Regions from separate parts of the Serratia sp. GW822-FHT06D09 genome, predicted to be linked through region 1. Evidence: predicted binding sites of a transcription regulator. Region 1 holds the regulator's gene; each other region holds the start of a gene.
The links. Region 1 encodes PurR, which represses purine synthesis genes. Its sites were predicted from a motif close to CANGCAAACGTTTGCNTG; they were not measured.

Region 1 (5,915 bases):
GAGCACGATGCGTTGCACGCTATTTTTAAAGCCGTGCGCAAGGGCATTAAGGATCGTGGCTGCAACCGGGCAATCATTGTGGCGCACAATGCCAATTTTGATCACAGCTTCCTGATGGCCGCCGCAGAGCGCGCCAGCCTGAAACGTAACCCCTTCCATCCATTCGCCACCTTTGATACTGCGGCGCTGAGTGGGCTGGTACTGGGGCAGACGGTGTTGGCCAAAGCCTGCATCGCCGCCAATATCCCGTTCGACAGTTCCCAGGCACATTCTGCCCTGTATGACACCGAGCAAACCGCGTTGCTGTTCTGTGAACTGGTTAACCGTTGGAAACGCTTGGGTGGCTGGCCACTGGCAGTCGAAAACACCGACTAAGACAAAAAAATCGGGCGGCCCAGTCTTCACTGGTGCCGCCCGATGGATCCCAACAATAAAACCGAGCCGATTATGGCTGCTGGTCTTCCTGCTGTTTGTACTTCTCTGCCGTTTCTTTGATCAGCTGCTGCAGTTCGCCGCGCTGATACATTTCGATGATGATATCGCAGCCGCCTACCAGCTCACCGTCGACCCACAGCTGTGGGAAAGTCGGCCAGTTGGCATATTTCGGCAACTCGGCACGGATGTCCGGGTTCTGCAGAATATCAACGTAGGCAAAGCGTTCGCCACAGGCAGACAGCGCCTGCACGGCTTGCGCAGAGAAACCGCAGTTTGGCAATTTCGGTGAACCTTTCATGTACAGCAGAATCGGGTTCTCAGCGATCTGGTGCTGAATTTTTTCAATCGTCGTCGTCATTGTATTGCTTCCTCAAGCCAAGTCTTATGGCTACAACATGCATCACACCGGCCATTGTAGCGGCTGGAACAGTCGCAAGAAAACGCCATCTTTTGCAAGGGCATTTCCCCGTAGTCAGTCGCGTCTTACCGGCAAAGCCTTTCCGGTCAAAACATATGCGCAGAATAACATTTTTAATCTGGCCATTTCACTAATATATTTTGCCATCAAAATGCGCCGTTAAATAATCCCGCCGACGGTGATTGTCGCTTTTTTATACATCAACGGATTGATTTTTCAGCAAAAAAAATGCCATTAACGTTTTCTCACAATATGGATTATCATTTATGAGTTCTTCGCTGTTTTATATGGCGAAATTCGGGAATACTGTCCTTCTTTCGATATCTGTTCCGGGGCCAAGGTTGGTAACGTCGACATGCGTTTAATTCTTACGCTTTTTGTGCTGTTGTTTACACAGCTATTCTTCAATCTGGCGCATGCTGCGCCACAGGCGCGTATTGCCGCCGAGCAACGTAAAAGCCATGTCAACGAAGCCCGGCCAGATGACCGCAAGAAAAAGAAAGCGGTAAAAGCCAGCAAAAAAGCAAAAACCACCACCCCGCAGAAAACCGCCAAGGTTTCCAAAGCCAAAACGGAAAAAACCGCTAAAAAGATCGTCAGCGCCAAATCGAAAGGCAAAACTCAGAAAATAGCCAAAATCAAAGTTACCCCGCCGAAAAAGGGTTACAAAAAAGGCTATGGTCGCCACCGCGAAGCCGGGATGGCCACCGCAAAACTGGTGCGTGATGATAAACCGTTGAAGCTGACTCCAGCGCACAAAAAACGCTATCAGCACGCCAAGCAAACCGCGATGGCCAAGCTGATGGACCAAATGGGCAAACCTTACCGCTGGGGCGGTACTTCACCAAGAACCGGTTTCGACTGCAGCGGCCTGATTTACTACGCGTATAAAGACGTGGTGAAAATCAAAATGCCGCGCACCGCCAACGAAATGTATCACCTGCGAGACGCTGCGCCGATCAAGAGAAGCGAACTGGAAAGCGGTGACCTGGTGTTCTTCCGCATTAATAACCGCGGCGTGGCAGACCATGTTGGCGTTTATCTGGGCAACGGCAAATTTATTCAGTCACCGCGTACCGGTGAAGAAATTCGGATCAGCCAACTCGACAATGACTACTGGCAAAACCATTACATCGGCGCCCGCCGTGTAGTAACACCGAAAACCATTCGATAATTTCTTTGGCGGCTGGCTTGCCCAGCCGCTCTCCCCTGACTGATTTTCCTGCTGTTCCTAAAGCACCCAATCCTTTAGCCCGCCCCCACTGTATTTCATCGCGAAAATTGCTAAGCTAAATATCCACAATAAAAACAGGTCAATTTAAGGTCCGTTGCTTTAGCGGCGAGTTGACACTGTACAAGGAGGAAGCAATGTCGTTTGAACTGCCCGCACTACCTTATGAAAAAAATGCCCTCGAACCGCACATTTCGGCAGAAACCCTGGAATACCACTATGGCAAGCATCACAACGCCTATGTGGTCAACCTGAACAATTTGCTGAAAGGCAGCGAGTTTGAAGGATTATCCCTTGAAGCAATCATCAAGGCTTCCAGCGGCGGCATCTTCAACAATGCGGCTCAGGTATGGAATCACACCTTCTATTGGCACTGCCTGTCACCTCAGGGCGGTGGAGAGCCTCAGGGCAAATTGGCTGCCGCGATCAACCAGGCTTTTGGTTCTTTTACCGCCTTCCGGGAACTATTCAGCGACGCCGCGGTGAAAAACTTTGGCGCAGGCTGGACCTGGTTAGTGAAAAAGCCGGATGGCTCGCTGGCGATTGTTAATACGTCGAATGCGGCCACGCCGTTGACCGGTGAAGACAAACCGTTGCTTACCGTCGACGTTTGGGAACACGCCTATTACATCGATTATCGCAACGCACGACCGGCCTACCTGGAAAACTTCTGGGCACTGGTTAACTGGGCATTTGTGGAGGAAAATCTGGCGTAACGCGGGGAAATACAACCAGGCGTAGCGAACTGCGCCTGGTTGACTGAAGAGTATCAGTTCAATGCTGCGGTGAAGCTAAAAGCGATAATCACAGCCAGCGCACCCAGGGTGGTGAACAGTGACATTTTCAAATCGGTATCCATTACAACTCCTTTTCAGATTGGGTTTCCCAAGGGTAAAAGGCACACAATTAATGTGTTAAACCATTTTCCCACAGTTGGCCGATAAAATCTTGTTATCATTTCCCAGTTTATAATACCGATTACCTCTTCCCCTTTTGCTCAATATGGGACAAAATTCGCAGTTCACAACTGTGTACCGGCAAAATGCCCCTCCTGACCAAGCGCTGACGACTTCAACACACTAAAAACTCAGTTTTCGCTTCTTTGGAGAAGGATCTACGCAGGCAAACGATTAACATCACACTTACATACTGCAACATGTGAGTTCAGGAGTCATTCTTTACATGGCAACGATTAAAGATGTGGCCAAACGCGCTGGCGTTTCCACCACCACCGTTTCGCACGTCATCAATAAGACTCGTTTCGTCGCCGAAGAAACAAAAGCGGCCGTTGGCGCCGCGATCAAAGAGCTGCACTATTCACCCAGCGCCGTGGCGCGCAGCCTTAAGGTCAATCACACCAAATCTATTGGTCTGCTGGCCACATCGAGCGAAGCACCCTACTTTGCCGAAGTGATCGAGGCGGTGGAAAACAGCTGCTACAGCAAAGGCTATACGCTGATCCTGTGCAACTCACATAACAATCTGGACAAACAACGCGCCTATCTGGCGATGTTGGCGCAAAAGCGCGTCGATGGCCTGTTAGTCATGTGTTCGGAATACCCGGACCAACTGCTCGGCATGCTGGAAGATTATCGCAATATCCCGATGGTCGTCATGGATTGGGGCGCCGCACGCGGTGACTTTACCGACACCATTATCGATAACGCCTTTGAAGGCGGCTATCTGGCCGGGCGCTACCTGATTGAACGCGGCCACCGCGATATCGGGGCCATTCCGGGCCAACTGGCGCGTAATACCGGCGGCGGCCGCCATCAGGGCTTTTTAAAAGCCATGGAAGAAGCCAATATCGACGTGCGTGAAGAGTGGATTGTTCAGGGCGACTTTGAGCCGGAATCCGGCTACAAGGCCATGCATCAGATACTGTCGCAGAAGCAACGTCCTACCGCAGTCTTCTGCGGTGGCGATATCATGGCCATGGGGGCGATCTGCGCCGCCGATGAACTTGGCCTGCGCGTACCACAAGACATATCGGTGATTGGCTACGATAACGTGCGAAACGCCCGCTACTTCACCCCGGCACTGACCACCATTCATCAGCCCAAAGAGCGTTTGGGCGAGATGGCCTTCACCATGCTGCTGGATCGCATCATCAGCAAGCGTGAAGAGTCGCAGGTGATTGAGGTTCATCCCAAGCTGGTTGAGCGCCGTTCGGTCGCTGACGGCCCGTTCATCGATTATCGCCGCTAATTATCTACGCCGGACACTCTCGCGGTTTCCGGCGTCATTCTTCGCTTAGCCACTCCTGATTCAAGGTTTCACTGTCTCCCAGATAATCCAGCAACCAGGCCATAGCCGGTGACGGCGTATTTTGCTGCCAGGTCAGGCAACAAGGACTGGCGGGAAATGGCTGTTGCAACTGTAGCGCCACCAGCTCCCCGCGCTGCACCAAAGGCAATACCTGATGCGCGGGCATCATACCAACGCACAACCCGGCACACAGGCAGTCCACCGCAGAAGCCCAGTCCGGCACCACCAGGCGGCGCTGGTTGTCCAACGTCCAGGTCACGCGTTTGGGCAGGTTGCGCGAGGTATCTTCCAGGCACAGTGACGGAAAGGGCCGTAGTTGATCGTCGTTCAACAGCCCCTCTATCGCGGCCAGCGGGTGATGCGGACTGGCCACGCACAACCAACGCATATCTCCCATATCGCGAAAGGCGAAACCGCCGCCCACCGGCACCGCCCTTGTGGCGCCGATCGCCATATCGGCACGACCGTCCACCAGCGCATCCCATACGCCATTAAACACCTCCGGCTGAACCAGCAATTCGACGTCGGGGAAATGGCGGTAAAAATCCAGCACCAATTGGCGACTGCGTTGGGGTTTAACGATGATATCCACCGCTATTTTCAATTGGCCCCGCCAGCCGTTAGCGACCTGTTGGCACTGTCGGCGCGTGTCGAGCATTTTTTTGATGACACCACGCGCTTCCTGAATAAACAGCACGCCCGCCGGTGTCAGTTCCACGTCGCGATGACGGCGCTCAAACAGCGGTACCGCCAGCCATTGCTCCAACTGCCGCACCGTATAACTTACCGCCGACGGTACCCGATGCAGCTCCTGCGCCGCGGCGCTGAAACTGCCGGTGCGGGCCACCGCATCGACGACATCCAGGGAATATTCAGACCACATAGCTTTGCCTTCAATTTTTTTAACAGCACCTCGCAAATATTACCGTTTCACAAGCAGAGATCCAGCCGGATACACTTGCCGGCGCTAAAAACCTGCGACAATAAAATATTAACGAGAAATACCATGCGAAATTCCTTTGGTTTTATGTTCTACCTTGCCGGCCTGAGCATGCTGGGTTACCTGGCCACCGATATGTACCTGCCCGCTTTCGGCATGATGCAACAAGATCTGCAGATTTCCCCCGGGGCAATCAGCGCCAGCCTGAGCATCTTCCTGGCCGGGTTTGCCTTTGCACAACTGCTGTGGGGCCCGCTTTCCGATCGCCTCGGCCGTAAACCGGTGTTGCTGATCGGTCTGGCGCTGTTTGCCCTCGGCTGCCTCGGCATGCTGTGGGTGCAAAATGCCGTGCAACTTTGGTCGCTGCGCTTTATCCAGGCGATTGGGGTTTGCTCGGCTGCCGTTACCTGGCAGGCCTTGGTAATTGACCGCTATCGCGAAGGCAAGGCTAACCGCGTGTTCGCCACCATTATGCCGCTGGTAGCCCTTTCCCCGGCGCTGGCGCCGTTGGTGGGTGCCTGGTTGCTGAATCACATGGGCTGGCGCGCCATTTTCGCCGTGTTGCTGGGCATTACCGTGCTTTTGCTATTGCCGACGCTGCTGCTGAAAGAAAGCGCCAAAAC
Region 2 (5,915 bases), on a different contig from region 1:
CCGACAGCCCGGGCAAGACCATCTGCCAGGATCAGGCCTTTGTGAAAGCGTTACGCAAGGCCTTCGATTTACCGCTGGTGAAGAAAGCCAGCTAAGCCACACCGCCCTGCCAACGCGAAAAAGCCGGCTGAAGACCTCACGCCGGCTTTTTTCTTCTTTATAAGAGACTTCGCCGTGCTCCCTTTTCGCCCAGAGCCAAGAAATGTTGCACCAATCCGGCGATTTCTGCTTGTGCTCTGCACCGCGGCAAGTAACATAGCAACATCCCCATATTCTTGGGTTGTAAGCTATTTCTAAACCAAATTATTAAGAGAGAAATCTATGAGCGTAGTGCCTGTAGTCGACGTACTGCAAGGCCGTGCTGCGGTTGACAGTGAAGTCACCGTGCGCGGTTGGGTGCGTACCCGGAGAGATTCTAAAGCTGGTATCTCCTTCCTGGCCGTCTATGACGGTTCCTGCTTTGATCCGTTACAGGCCGTCGTTAATAATTCTCTGCCGAATTATCAGGATGAAGTGCTGCATCTGACCACCGGTTGCTCGATTGAAGTGACAGGCAAAGTGGTCGCCTCTCCAGGCGAAGGTCAGAGTTTCGAACTGCAGGCGACTGAGATTAAAGTGGTCGGTTGGGTTGACGATCCGGACACGTACCCGATGGCGGCCAAACGCCACAGCATCGAATACCTGCGCGAAGTGGCGCACCTGCGCCCACGTACCAACCTGATCGGTGCCGTTGCCCGTGTTCGCCATACCCTGGCGCAGGCTATTCACCGCTTCTATCACGAGAATGGTTTCTTCTGGGTTTCCACCCCGCTGATCACCGCTTCCGATACCGAAGGCGCTGGCGAAATGTTCCGCGTTTCCACGCTGGATCTGGAAAACCTGCCGCGCACCGATAAAGGCGCTGTCGATTTCAGTCAGGACTTTTTCGGTAAAGAAGCGTTCCTGACCGTTTCCGGCCAGTTGAACGGCGAAACCTATGCCTGTGCGTTGTCGAAAATTTACACCTTCGGCCCGACTTTCCGCGCCGAAAACTCCAACACCAGCCGTCACCTGGCCGAGTTTTGGATGATCGAACCGGAAGTCGCCTTTGCTGACCTCGAGGATATCGCGGAACTGGCAGAGAAAATGCTGAAGTATGTGTTCCAGGCCGTCTTGAACGAGCGTATGGATGACATGCAGTTCTTCGCAGAACGCGTAGACAAAGATGCGATTGACCGCCTGAAGCGTTTTGTTTCTTCCGACTTCGCTCAGGTTGATTACACCGAAGCGGTGGAAATTCTGATCGCCTCTGGCCAGACTTTCGAGAACCCGGTTTCCTGGGGTATCGATCTGTCTTCCGAGCATGAGCGTTATCTGGCCGAGAAACACTTCAAAGCGCCGGTGGTGGTGAAAAACTACCCGAAAGACATCAAAGCTTTCTATATGCGTATGAACGACGACGGCAAAACCGTTGCGGCGATGGACGTGTTGGCTCCGGGCATCGGCGAGATCATCGGCGGTGCTCAGCGTGAAGAACGTCTGGACGTGCTGGATCAGCGTCTGGATGCCATGGGCCTGAATAAAGAAGATTATTGGTGGTATCGTGACCTGCGTCGTTACGGCACCGTGCCACACGCCGGCTTCGGTTTAGGTTTTGAGCGTTTAATCGCCTATGTCACCGGTGTGCAAAACGTGCGCGACGTAATTCCGTTCCCTCGCACACCACGTAATGCAACCTTTTAATTAATCAGATAATACATTTTCCAATTAATTTAGTTACAAAACCAAGGCCAGCTTAGCTGGCCTTTCGCATTTTTTAATATTGACGAGCGTCACAAAGTTCCGTGAATATTACATTTGGTTACAAATACTTTCTTTTTGAAACCTCATTAGGACATTGGTAGCATTTTCGTTCTAGATTAACCTGCCCGTGAATGGAACACTGCGTGCAGACACAGGACGACACCAATCTATCAACAATAGTTCCAAAAGAATTATTGGCGGCAGTGGCAAAGGTGTCCGAATAACACCAATGAGGGTAATATAATGATGAAGCGCAATATTCTTGCAGTGGTAATCCCAGCTCTGTTAGCCGCTGGTGCAGCTAACGCTGCTGAAATCTACAACAAAGACGGCAACAAACTGGATCTGTACGGTAAAGTTGACGGTCTGCACTACTTCTCAGACGACAAAGGCAATGATGGCGATCAGACCTATGTTCGTTTCGGCTTCAAAGGTGAAACCCAGATTACTGACCAACTGACCGGTTACGGCCAGTGGGAATACAACGTTCAGGCTAACCACTCTGAATCTCAAGGCACCGAAGGCACCAAGACTCGTCTGGGCTTCGCTGGTCTGAAATTTGCTGACTACGGTTCATTCGATTACGGCCGTAACTACGGCGTACTGTACGACGTAGAAGGCTGGACAGATATGCTGCCAGAGTTCGGTGGCGATACTTATACCTACACCGACAACTTCATGACTGGCCGTACCAACGGCGTTGCGACTTACCGTAACAACAACTTCTTCGGTCTGGTTGACGGTCTGAACTTCGCTGTTCAGTACCAAGGTAAAAACCAGAACGACGGCCGTGACGTTAAGAAACAAAACGGCGACGGCTGGGGCCTGTCTTCTACTTATGACATCGGCGAAGGCATCAGCGTAGGTGCAGCATACGCTTCTTCCAACCGTACCGATGATCAAAAACTGCGTTCTAACGAACGTGGCGACAAAGCTGATGCATGGACCGTTGGCGCGAAATACGACGCTAACAACGTTTACCTGGCAGCTATGTACGCAGAAACTCGTAACATGACTCCATTCGGCGGCGGCAACTTCAGCTCAACCTGTAATGCTTCTACCGATTGCGGCGGCTTCGCCAGCAAAACTCAGAACTTCGAAGTGACTGCACAGTACCAGTTCGACTTCGGTCTGCGTCCAGAAGTGTCTTACCTGCAGTCTAAAGGTAAAAACCTGAACGTCCCAGGCGTGGGTTCTGACCAGGATCTGGTTAAATATGTTTCTGTTGGTACCACTTACTACTTCAACAAAAACATGTCTACCTACGTTGATTATAAAATCAACCTGCTGGACGACAACGAGTTCACCAAAGCTACTGGCACCGCTACCGATGATATCGTAGGTGTTGGTCTGGTTTACCAGTTCTAAGTTGTCTCACTTAACGGCGGTTCACCGTCGGCTAAGTTAAAAAACAGGGCTTCGGCCCTGTTTTTGTTTTTGCGCTACGCGTAAATTTTTATCCTGCCAATGTCCCCTTCTTCCTCATTTTTTATGCTGAATCTGCGCCCTTCACAAGATCGCTGTGTTTTTCTCGCAAACGGTTGGCAAAGCGCATAACTGGCGCTACCCTGATGCTTCTGTCTGCTTAACTCCGAGCCATGGAAGCACCTGACATGTTTGAAAAAATCACTGCTGCACCTGCCGATCCGATTCTGGGTCTGACCGACATTTTCCGCGCCGACGCGCGCCCGAACAAAATCAATTTGGGCATTGGCGTCTACAAAGACGAAACCGGCAAAACGCCGGTGCTGACCAGCGTGAAAAAAGCTGAGCAGTATCTGCTGGAAAATGAAGCCACCAAAAACTATCTCGGCATTGAGGGCATCCCCGCTTTCGCCAACTGCACGCAAGAGCTGCTGTTCGGCAAACAAAGTCCAATCATTGCCGACAAGCGTGCGCGCACCGCGCAAACGCCTGGTGGCACCGGCGGCCTGCGTGTGGCAGCTGACTTCATCGCCAACCAGACCAGCGCTAAACGCATCTGGATCAGCAACCCAAGCTGGCCGAACCATAAAAATGTGTTTGGCGCCGTCGGCCTGGAAGTGCTGGAATATGCCTACTACGATGCGGCCAATCATGCGCTGGACTTCGATGGCCTGCTGAACAGCCTGAAACAGGCTCAGGCAGGCGATGTGGTCCTGTTCCATGGTTGCTGCCATAACCCAACCGGCATTGACCCTACGCCTGAGCAGTGGGCTCAGTTAGCCGAGCTGTCTGTGGCTAACGGCTGGCTGCCGCTGTTCGACTTTGCTTATCAGGGCTTCGCGAAAGGTCTGGAAGAAGATGCGCAGGGCCTGCGTATTTTCGCCGCCAAGCATCAGGAACTGATCGTAGCCAGCTCGTACTCGAAGAATTTCGGCCTATACAACGAACGCGTCGGCGCCTGTACTCTGGTGGCTGCAGATGCGGATACCGCTGACCGCGCCTTCAGCCAGGTGAAAGCCGCCATTCGCGCCAACTACTCCAACCCGCCTTCCCACGGTGCTGCGGTGGTTGCGACCATCCTGGGTGATGATGCGCTGCGCGCCCTGTGGGAGCAGGAGCTGACCGATATGCGTCAACGTATTCACCGCATGCGTCAGCTGTTCGTGAATACTCTGCAGGAGAAAGGCGCAGAGCAGGACTTCAGCTTTATCATTAATCAGAACGGCATGTTCTCGTTCAGCGGATTGACCAAAGAACAGGTGCTGCGCCTGCGTGACGAATTTGGCGTTTACGCCGTTAACTCCGGCCGGGTTAACGTCGCCGGCATGACGCCAGACAATATGGCGCCTCTGTGTGAAGCCATCGTCGCCGTGCTGTAAAGGTTACGGTTTCAAATAAGCAAAAGGGGCGCTCAATGCGCCCCTTAGTTATTTCTGCCGGGAAATAACCTTACCAGATGGCCGGTTCTTCTCGCAGGAACGGATTGGTTTCACGCTCTTGACCGAAGGTAGACATCGGTCCGTGCCCCGGGATAAACGCCATGTCATCCCCCTGTGGCAGGAGATTGGTGCGGATCGAGTTGATTAATGCCTGGTGATCGCCGCGTGGGAAGTCGCTGCGACCCACGCCACCGTTAAACAATACGTCACCCACCAGCGCCAACCGCGCCTGCTCATTAATAAACACGATATGGCCAGGAGTATGACCCGGGCAATGCAGCACCTTGAGCGTCATTTCACCCACCTGCACGCTGTCCCCTTCTTCCAGCCAGCGAGTTGGCGTCAGAGGCGCACACTCTTCCAGACCAAACATCCGGCTCTGTGCAGGTAAACCATCCAACCAGAAAGCATCTTCCTTGTCCGGACCGTAGATCGGTACCTGATAGTGTTCCGCCAGCTCAGCCGCTGCCCCTACGTGATCGAGATGGCCGTGCGTCAGCAGGATCTGCGTGACCGTCACGCCCTGCCTGGCAATTTCGGCCTTTAATTTCTCAGCTTCGCCGCCGGGATCGACCAACGCCGCCTGTTGGGTACTCTCACACCAGATCAGGCTGCAATTCTGACTAAAAGCGGTAACGGGAATAATTTGGTATTTCATAAGGCTCCAACGACAACAGCGCCATACCCTGACGGGCTGGCGCTACTCACTTATGGTGCACAGCGATTACCAGGTCCGCACCGGGCCGGTATCGATGTGTACAAAGTTGCTACGTGGGTAATATCCTACACCACCGGCGCTCATTTTTAACGCCGCTTTGCGGATATTGCTCAACTGGATGCCTTCGATATGGAAGTCCATCGCCTGGCCCTTGGTATGATAGCTGTGCTTGGCCACACCGCGGCTGCGCTCACGCAGCTCATTGTTGGTATCCAGGGAACGATAACCTGAAACCAACTGTACCGGTTTGTTGGTGCCCAACAGACCCTGCAGGCGATAGAGGTGATCAAATAGACGAGGATCGATCGACTTGACTTTATTGGCTCGATAATCACGGAAGAGATGATTAAGACGAACTAATTCGTCTTTATTATATCCCTTGCCGTCGAAGAATTCGGCTTTCAAGGATTCGCCCGTATGCATATTATTAACGACAAGAATACGCGGGCGCGAAGTAGAAAGACTGGCAAAGGCTTGCCCAGGGAGCAGCGCTATGCCCACAGCGGCGCTACCTAACGCCAGCCACTTACGGCGATGATGATCAATTTTGT
Region 3 (5,915 bases), on a different contig from region 1:
GCAAACGCCATTTCCGCCAGCGTCACCAACAGGCCGCCATCGGAGCGGTCGTGGTAGGCCAGCAGTGCGCGGTCGGCGACCAATTGTTGCATCGCGTTGAAGAAGCCTGCCAGTTGCTCGACGTTACGCACATCGGCCGGTTTGTCGCCCAGTTGACGGTAAACCTGCGCCAGCGCAGTGGCACCCAGCGCGTTATGGCCGTTACCCAGGTCAACCAGCAGCAATGCCGTGTCGCCCTTGTCGGTACGCAGTTGTGGCGTCACGGTGTGGCGAACATCTTCCACGCGGGCAAAACCAGTGATCACCAGAGACAACGGCGACGTCATTTCGCGCTGCTCGTTGCCTTCCTGCCAGCGGGTTTTCATCGACATTGAGTCTTTGCCCACCGGAATGGTGATGCCCAGCGCCGGGCAAAGCTCTTCGCCCACCGCTTTTACCGCTTCATACAGGCCGGCATCTTCACCCGGGTGACCGGCTGCCGCCATCCAGTTAGCGGAAAGTTTGACGCGCTTGAGCGAGCCAATCTCGGTCGCCGCCAGGTTGGTCAGCGCTTCGCCCACCGCCAGGCGGCCAGAAGCGGCAAAGTCCAGCAGGGCAACCGGCGCGCGTTCGCCGATCGACATCGCTTCACCGTAGTAACTGTCCAGGCTGGCGGTGGTAACCGCGCAGTCGGCTACCGGGATCTGCCATGGCCCGACCATCTGATCGCGTGCCACCATGCCGGTCACGGTACGGTCGCCGATGGTGATCAGGAAAGTTTTCTCGGCAACTGCCGGCAGGTGCAGAACGCGTTTTATCGCATCGGCCAGAGTAATGTTGTCGCGCTGTACCGGCTGGCCTTTAGCCTGCAAACGAGTCACATCGCGCGTCATCTTCGGCGTTTTGCCCAGCAGCACGTCCAACGGCATGTCGATCGGCTGGTTGTCGAAATGGCTGTCGTTCAGCGTCAAATGCTGTTCTTCGGTGGCTTCACCGATCACTGCATAAGGGGCACGCTCACGGCGGCAAATCTCGTCGAACTGCGCCATCTGCGCCGGGGCAATCGCCATCACATAGCGTTCCTGTGATTCATTGCACCAGACTTCCAGCGGGCTCATGCCCGGTTCGTCGTTAAGGATATCGCGCAGTTCGAAACGGCCGCCGCGGCCACCGTCGCTGACCAGCTCCGGCATGGCGTTAGACAAACCGCCCGCTCCCACATCGTGGATAAACAAAATCGGGTTCTGTTCGCCCAACTGCCAGCAGCGGTCGATCACTTCCTGGCAGCGGCGCTCCATTTCCGGGTTGTCGCGCTGTACCGAGGCAAAATCCAGATCGGCGTCGGACTGGCCGGAGGCCATAGAAGAGGCTGCGCCGCCGCCCAGACCGATGTTCATCGCCGGGCCACCCAGCACCACCAGTTTGGCGCCGACGGTGATTTCACCTTTTTGCACGTGATCGGCGCGGATGTTGCCGATACCGCCCGCCAGCATGATCGGTTTGTGATAACCGCGCAGCTCGACGCCGTTATGGCTGTTAACCTGTTCTTCGTAGGTACGGAAGTATCCCACCAGCGCCGGACGGCCAAATTCATTATTGAACGCCGCGCCGCCCAGTGGGCCGTCGGTCATGATATCCAGTGCGGTTACGATGCGATCCGGCTTGCCAAAATCCTGCTCCCAGGGCTGCTCGAAGCCGGGAATGCGCAGGTTGGAAACAGAGAAGCCCACCAGACCGGCTTTGGGTTTGGCACCGCGACCTGTAGCGCCTTCGTCGCGGATCTCGCCACCGGAACCGGTAGCGGCACCCGGCCACGGGGAGATCGCCGTCGGGTGGTTATGAGTTTCCACCTTCATCAGGATATGGGCCTCTTCCTGATGATAGTCATACTGACCGCTTTGCGGCGCAGCGAAGAAACGGCCAACCTGCGAACCTTCCATCACGGCGGCGTTGTCTTTATAAGCCGACAGCACGTAATCCGGCGTCTGCTCGAAGGTGTTTTTGATCATTTTGAACAGCGACTTCGGCTGCTGTTCGCCGTCGATGATCCAATCGGCGTTGAAAATTTTATGACGGCAGTGCTCCGAGTTGGCCTGCGCGAACATATAGAGTTCGATATCCGTCGGGTTGCGCCCCAGCCCGGTAAAGGCATTCAGCAGATAGTCGATTTCATCTTCGGCCAGCGCCAGACCGAGCTTGAGGTTGGCCTGTTCCAGCGCGCTGCGCCCTTCCCCCAGCATATCGATCGCCTGATAAGGCGTCGGCTGATGCTGAGCAAACAGCTGTTCTGCCTGTTGCAAGCTGCTGAAAACGGTTTCCATCATCCGGTCGTGCAGCAATGCGGCAAGCTGTTGCCACTGCGCTTCAGTCAGCGTCGGTGCCTTGACGTAAAACGCCAGACCGCGCTCCAACCGCACCACCTGCTTCAAACCGCAGTTATGGGCGATATCGGTGGCTTTGGAAGACCAGGGAGAAATGGTGCCCGGACGCGGTGTCACCAACAGCAGGCGACCTTCAGGGGCATGTTCGGCGAGAGAGGGACCGTACTTGAGCAGGCGCGTGAGCTTGCCGTGTTCTTCGGCATTGAGCGGTGCGCTGACATCGGCAAAGTGGACGTACTCGGCGTAGATATCACTGACCGGAAGTTGGGCGTCCAGACAGCGGGACAACAGTTTGGTAACACGAAAAGCCGACAAAGCGGGCGAACCACGCAGTATTTCCATAATCAAAGTTCTCTCGTCTTCGAAGCAACTGACTTCAGCACTTCATTGGGCGCAACAGGGGGAAAACGCGCGCCATTATAGAGAATCTGCGCGACAGACGAAACCGTTTGCGTAGCTATTATTGATAAAAGCTGTTCGCGCCATCGAATTGTCATAACGTATCAATAAAGTTGCACGCTGGCGTTTTGTTGCGCAAAATGCCCCGGCACTGGTGATTTAACCATAAGAAAATGCGGGATGACAATCGGCAGTGCACCTGTGCCACCACTGGATAACTATTTGAAACGCCTTAAAATAAACTACATTCTAATCGGTGTTGTCACCCTGCTTCTGGCGCTCGCCCTGTGGCCCAATATTACCTGGCGCGGCGGCCAGGGCGGGCAACTCGAAGAGATCAAATCCCGCGGCGAGTTGCGTATCAGTACGCTAAACTCGCCGTTAACCTATTTCACTACCAAGCAGGGGCCAAGTGGTCTCGACTACGAGTTGGCGAAACGTTTCGCCAACTATCTGGGGGTGAAGTTGGTGGTGATCCCGCATAAGAACATCAACGACCTGTTCGACGATCTGGACGATGACGATGCCGACCTGCTGGCCGCCGGCCTGATCTACAATCAGGATCGCCTCAGCCGCGCCCGAACCGGCCCGGCTTACTATTCCGTTTCCCAGCAGTTGGTTTATCGCCTGGGCACCGCACGCCCCAAAAGCTTTGCCGATATTAAAGGCAAGCTGGCGGTCGCCTCCGGCTCGGCACACGTCAGCACGCTGAAACAGCTCAAACAAAGTAAGTTCCCGGACCTCAGTTGGGAAGCTTCCAGCGATCTCACCTCCAAAGAGCTGCTCGAGCAGGTCGCCGACGGCAAACTGGATTACACCCTCGGCGACTCCGTGACCATCGCCCTGCTGCAGCGCATCCATCCGCAGCTGGCGGTGGCTTTCGACGTCACCGATGAAGAACCTGTCACCTGGTACCTGAAGCGCGGCACCGACGACAGCCTGTACGCGGCCATGCTGGATTTTTACAGCCAGATGGTGGACGACGGCACGCTGGCGCGGCTGGAAGAGAAATACCTCGGCCACGTGGGCAGTTTCGATTACGTTGATACCAAAACCTTCCTGTCGGCGATAGATTCGGTACTGCCCACCTTCCGTTCGCTGTTTGAAAAATACGCCAGCGAGATCGACTGGAAGCTGCTGGCCGCCATTGCCTATCAGGAATCGCATTGGAACCCGCAGGCCACTTCACCCACCGGCGTTCGTGGTCTGATGATGCTGACGCGGGCCACCGCCGACGGTCTGGGGGTTAACGATCGCCTCGATCCTGAGGAGAGCATTCAGGGGGGCGCACTCTATTTACAGCGGCTGATGGCCAAGGTGCCCGACACCGTGCCGGAAGATGAGCGTATCTGGTTTGCGCTGGCGGCCTACAACATGGGCTGGGGCCATATGCTCGACGCCCGCAAGCTGACCAAAATGCAAAAAGGCAACCCGGACAGTTGGGTCGACGTCAAACAGCGCCTGCCGATGCTCAGCCAGAAGCGCTACTACCCGCAGTTGACCTACGGCTATGCGCGCGGACGCGAAGCCTATAACTACGTGGAAAACATCCGCCGCTATCAGGTCAGCCTGGTGGGGTATCTGCAAGAAAGGGAAAGAAAGGCGGCGCAGGAAGCGGCCGAACAGGCGGAGCTGGGGAAAGGCTATCCGGCAGTGGCGCCGGAGTTGGCACTTAACTTCTGATTATTCGGGATCCTTATCTGCCTGCGCGCGTTGCGCTTGCTTCAACGCCTTTTGCTGTTCGCGGCGCATGCGGAAAAAGTTGCTCAAGGTAGCCGCGCATTCCTCGGCCAGCACGCCGGAGAGGATCTCCACCTGATGATTCATTCCGGGATGGCGTAAAATATCCACCAGCGATCCCGCTGCCCCGGTTTTCACATCGGCAGCACCGTAAACCAATCGACGAATGCGGCTATGCACCATCGCCCCCGCACACATCACGCACGGCTCCAGGGTCACGTACAAGGTCGCATTCAACAGGCGGTAATTCTGCAACACGGCCCCGCCCTGCCGCAGCGCCATGATTTCTGCATGCGCGGTCGGATCGTGGCGGCCAATCGGCCGGTTCCAGCCTTCGCCAATCACCTGATTGTCCAGTACCAACAGCGCTCCGACCGGCACCTCTCCCTCTTCCTGCGCACGCAGGGCCAGCCGCAATGCCTGACGCATCCAGTATTCATCGTTATATTCAGTCATTGCATTATTCCTCGTGCACTTTGCGGCGGGCATTATACACAGTAGCGGCGCTGCATGCTGCGCCCGTGTTAACCGGGGAAAATATAGCCGTCCCTTCTCAGCGGCGGAGAAATGACTCACTGCGGCTTGAAATACAACGGGTATATACTGATTGAATCACGGTGTTTTTCAGGGACAGGAAACATGAAACTCAGCAAGAAAAACGCCACCGTCGTGCGCAAAGCGCTGGACGGCTGGGTAGATGAAGGTGCGCTGACGGCGCAACAGCAGCAACAGCTGCTGCAACACGTTGAGGTACAACCCTTCGACTGGCGACGGCTGGCACGTTATGCGTTTCTCGCCGCGCTAGCTTCGCTGGTGATTGCCATCAGCAGCCTGTTCGCTGACAGCGAATTGCTTTATCGCCTGGGGGAATTATTCCGCTTTGATGCGCCAGTACGTATGGCGATCGCCGCCGTAGTGGCCGCGCTTTGCTATGTCTGGGCGCTGAGACGCCGCCGTCGGCATCCGGAGAAACGCTACGGTAATGAAGCCGCCTTGTTCGTTGCCGTGCTGTTCACCGCCTGCGCCCTGTGGCAAATGGGCGTCTGGCTGGATAACGGCAGTGGCCGGGTCTCGTTGCTGTTGACGTTCGCCGCGCTGCTGTATGGCGTGATTGGCTGGTGCAGCCGTTCCGGGCTGGTGTGGTGGTTTGCCCTGCTGTCGCTCGGCAATGCTTTTGGTGCCGAGACCGGCTATCTGTCCGGCTGGGGGGCTTATTGGCTGGGCATGAGCTTCCCGATTCGCTTTATCGCCTTTGGCGTGGTGCTGATCGCCGCAGCATTGCTGTTGCAACCACTGCTCGCTCGCCGTGGGCTGGAGCGAGTTTCGCTGGCGATGGGCTTGCTGTATCTGTTCATCGCCCTATGGTTGCTGTCGATTTTCGGGAATTATGGCGATCTCGACAGCTGGTATAACGCA

Region 2: AC1RKG_RS06150 (amino acid aminotransferase) is a predicted target of PurR. The motif match lies at 3,313-3,330, and genes of this name have one in related genera.
Region 3: purL (phosphoribosylformylglycinamidine synthase) is a predicted target of PurR. The motif match lies at 2,799-2,816, and genes of this name have one in related genera.

What each region holds. Positions count from the first base shown of each region.
Region 1 is NZ_JBXALO010000001.1:211,615-217,529, reverse strand. Features, by position in the region: gene rnt (ribonuclease T) at 1-375, shown strand, start outside; gene AC1RKG_RS01035 (Grx4 family monothiol glutaredoxin) at 446-793, opposite strand; gene AC1RKG_RS01030 (C40 family peptidase) at 1,209-2,027, shown strand; gene sodB (superoxide dismutase [Fe]) at 2,222-2,800, shown strand; gene cydH (cytochrome bd-I oxidase subunit CydH) at 2,854-2,943, opposite strand; gene purR (HTH-type transcriptional repressor PurR) at 3,267-4,292, shown strand; gene punR (DNA-binding transcriptional activator PunR) at 4,327-5,235, opposite strand; gene punC (purine nucleoside transporter PunC) at 5,359-5,915, shown strand, end outside.
Region 2 is NZ_JBXALO010000002.1:515,805-521,719, reverse strand. Features, by position in the region: gene pncB (nicotinate phosphoribosyltransferase) at 1-95, shown strand, start outside; gene asnS (asparagine--tRNA ligase) at 322-1,722, shown strand; gene ompC (porin OmpC) at 2,026-3,150, shown strand; gene AC1RKG_RS06150 (amino acid aminotransferase) at 3,396-4,586, shown strand; gene AC1RKG_RS06145 (MBL fold metallo-hydrolase) at 4,657-5,304, opposite strand; gene mepK (peptidoglycan L,D-endopeptidase MepK) at 5,371-5,915, opposite strand, start outside.
Region 3 is NZ_JBXALO010000014.1:7,995-13,909, forward strand. Features, by position in the region: gene purL (phosphoribosylformylglycinamidine synthase) at 1-2,705, opposite strand, end outside; gene mltF (membrane-bound lytic murein transglycosylase MltF) at 2,982-4,442, shown strand; gene tadA (tRNA adenosine(34) deaminase TadA) at 4,443-4,955, opposite strand; gene AC1RKG_RS22885 (DUF2157 domain-containing protein) at 5,139-5,915, shown strand, end outside.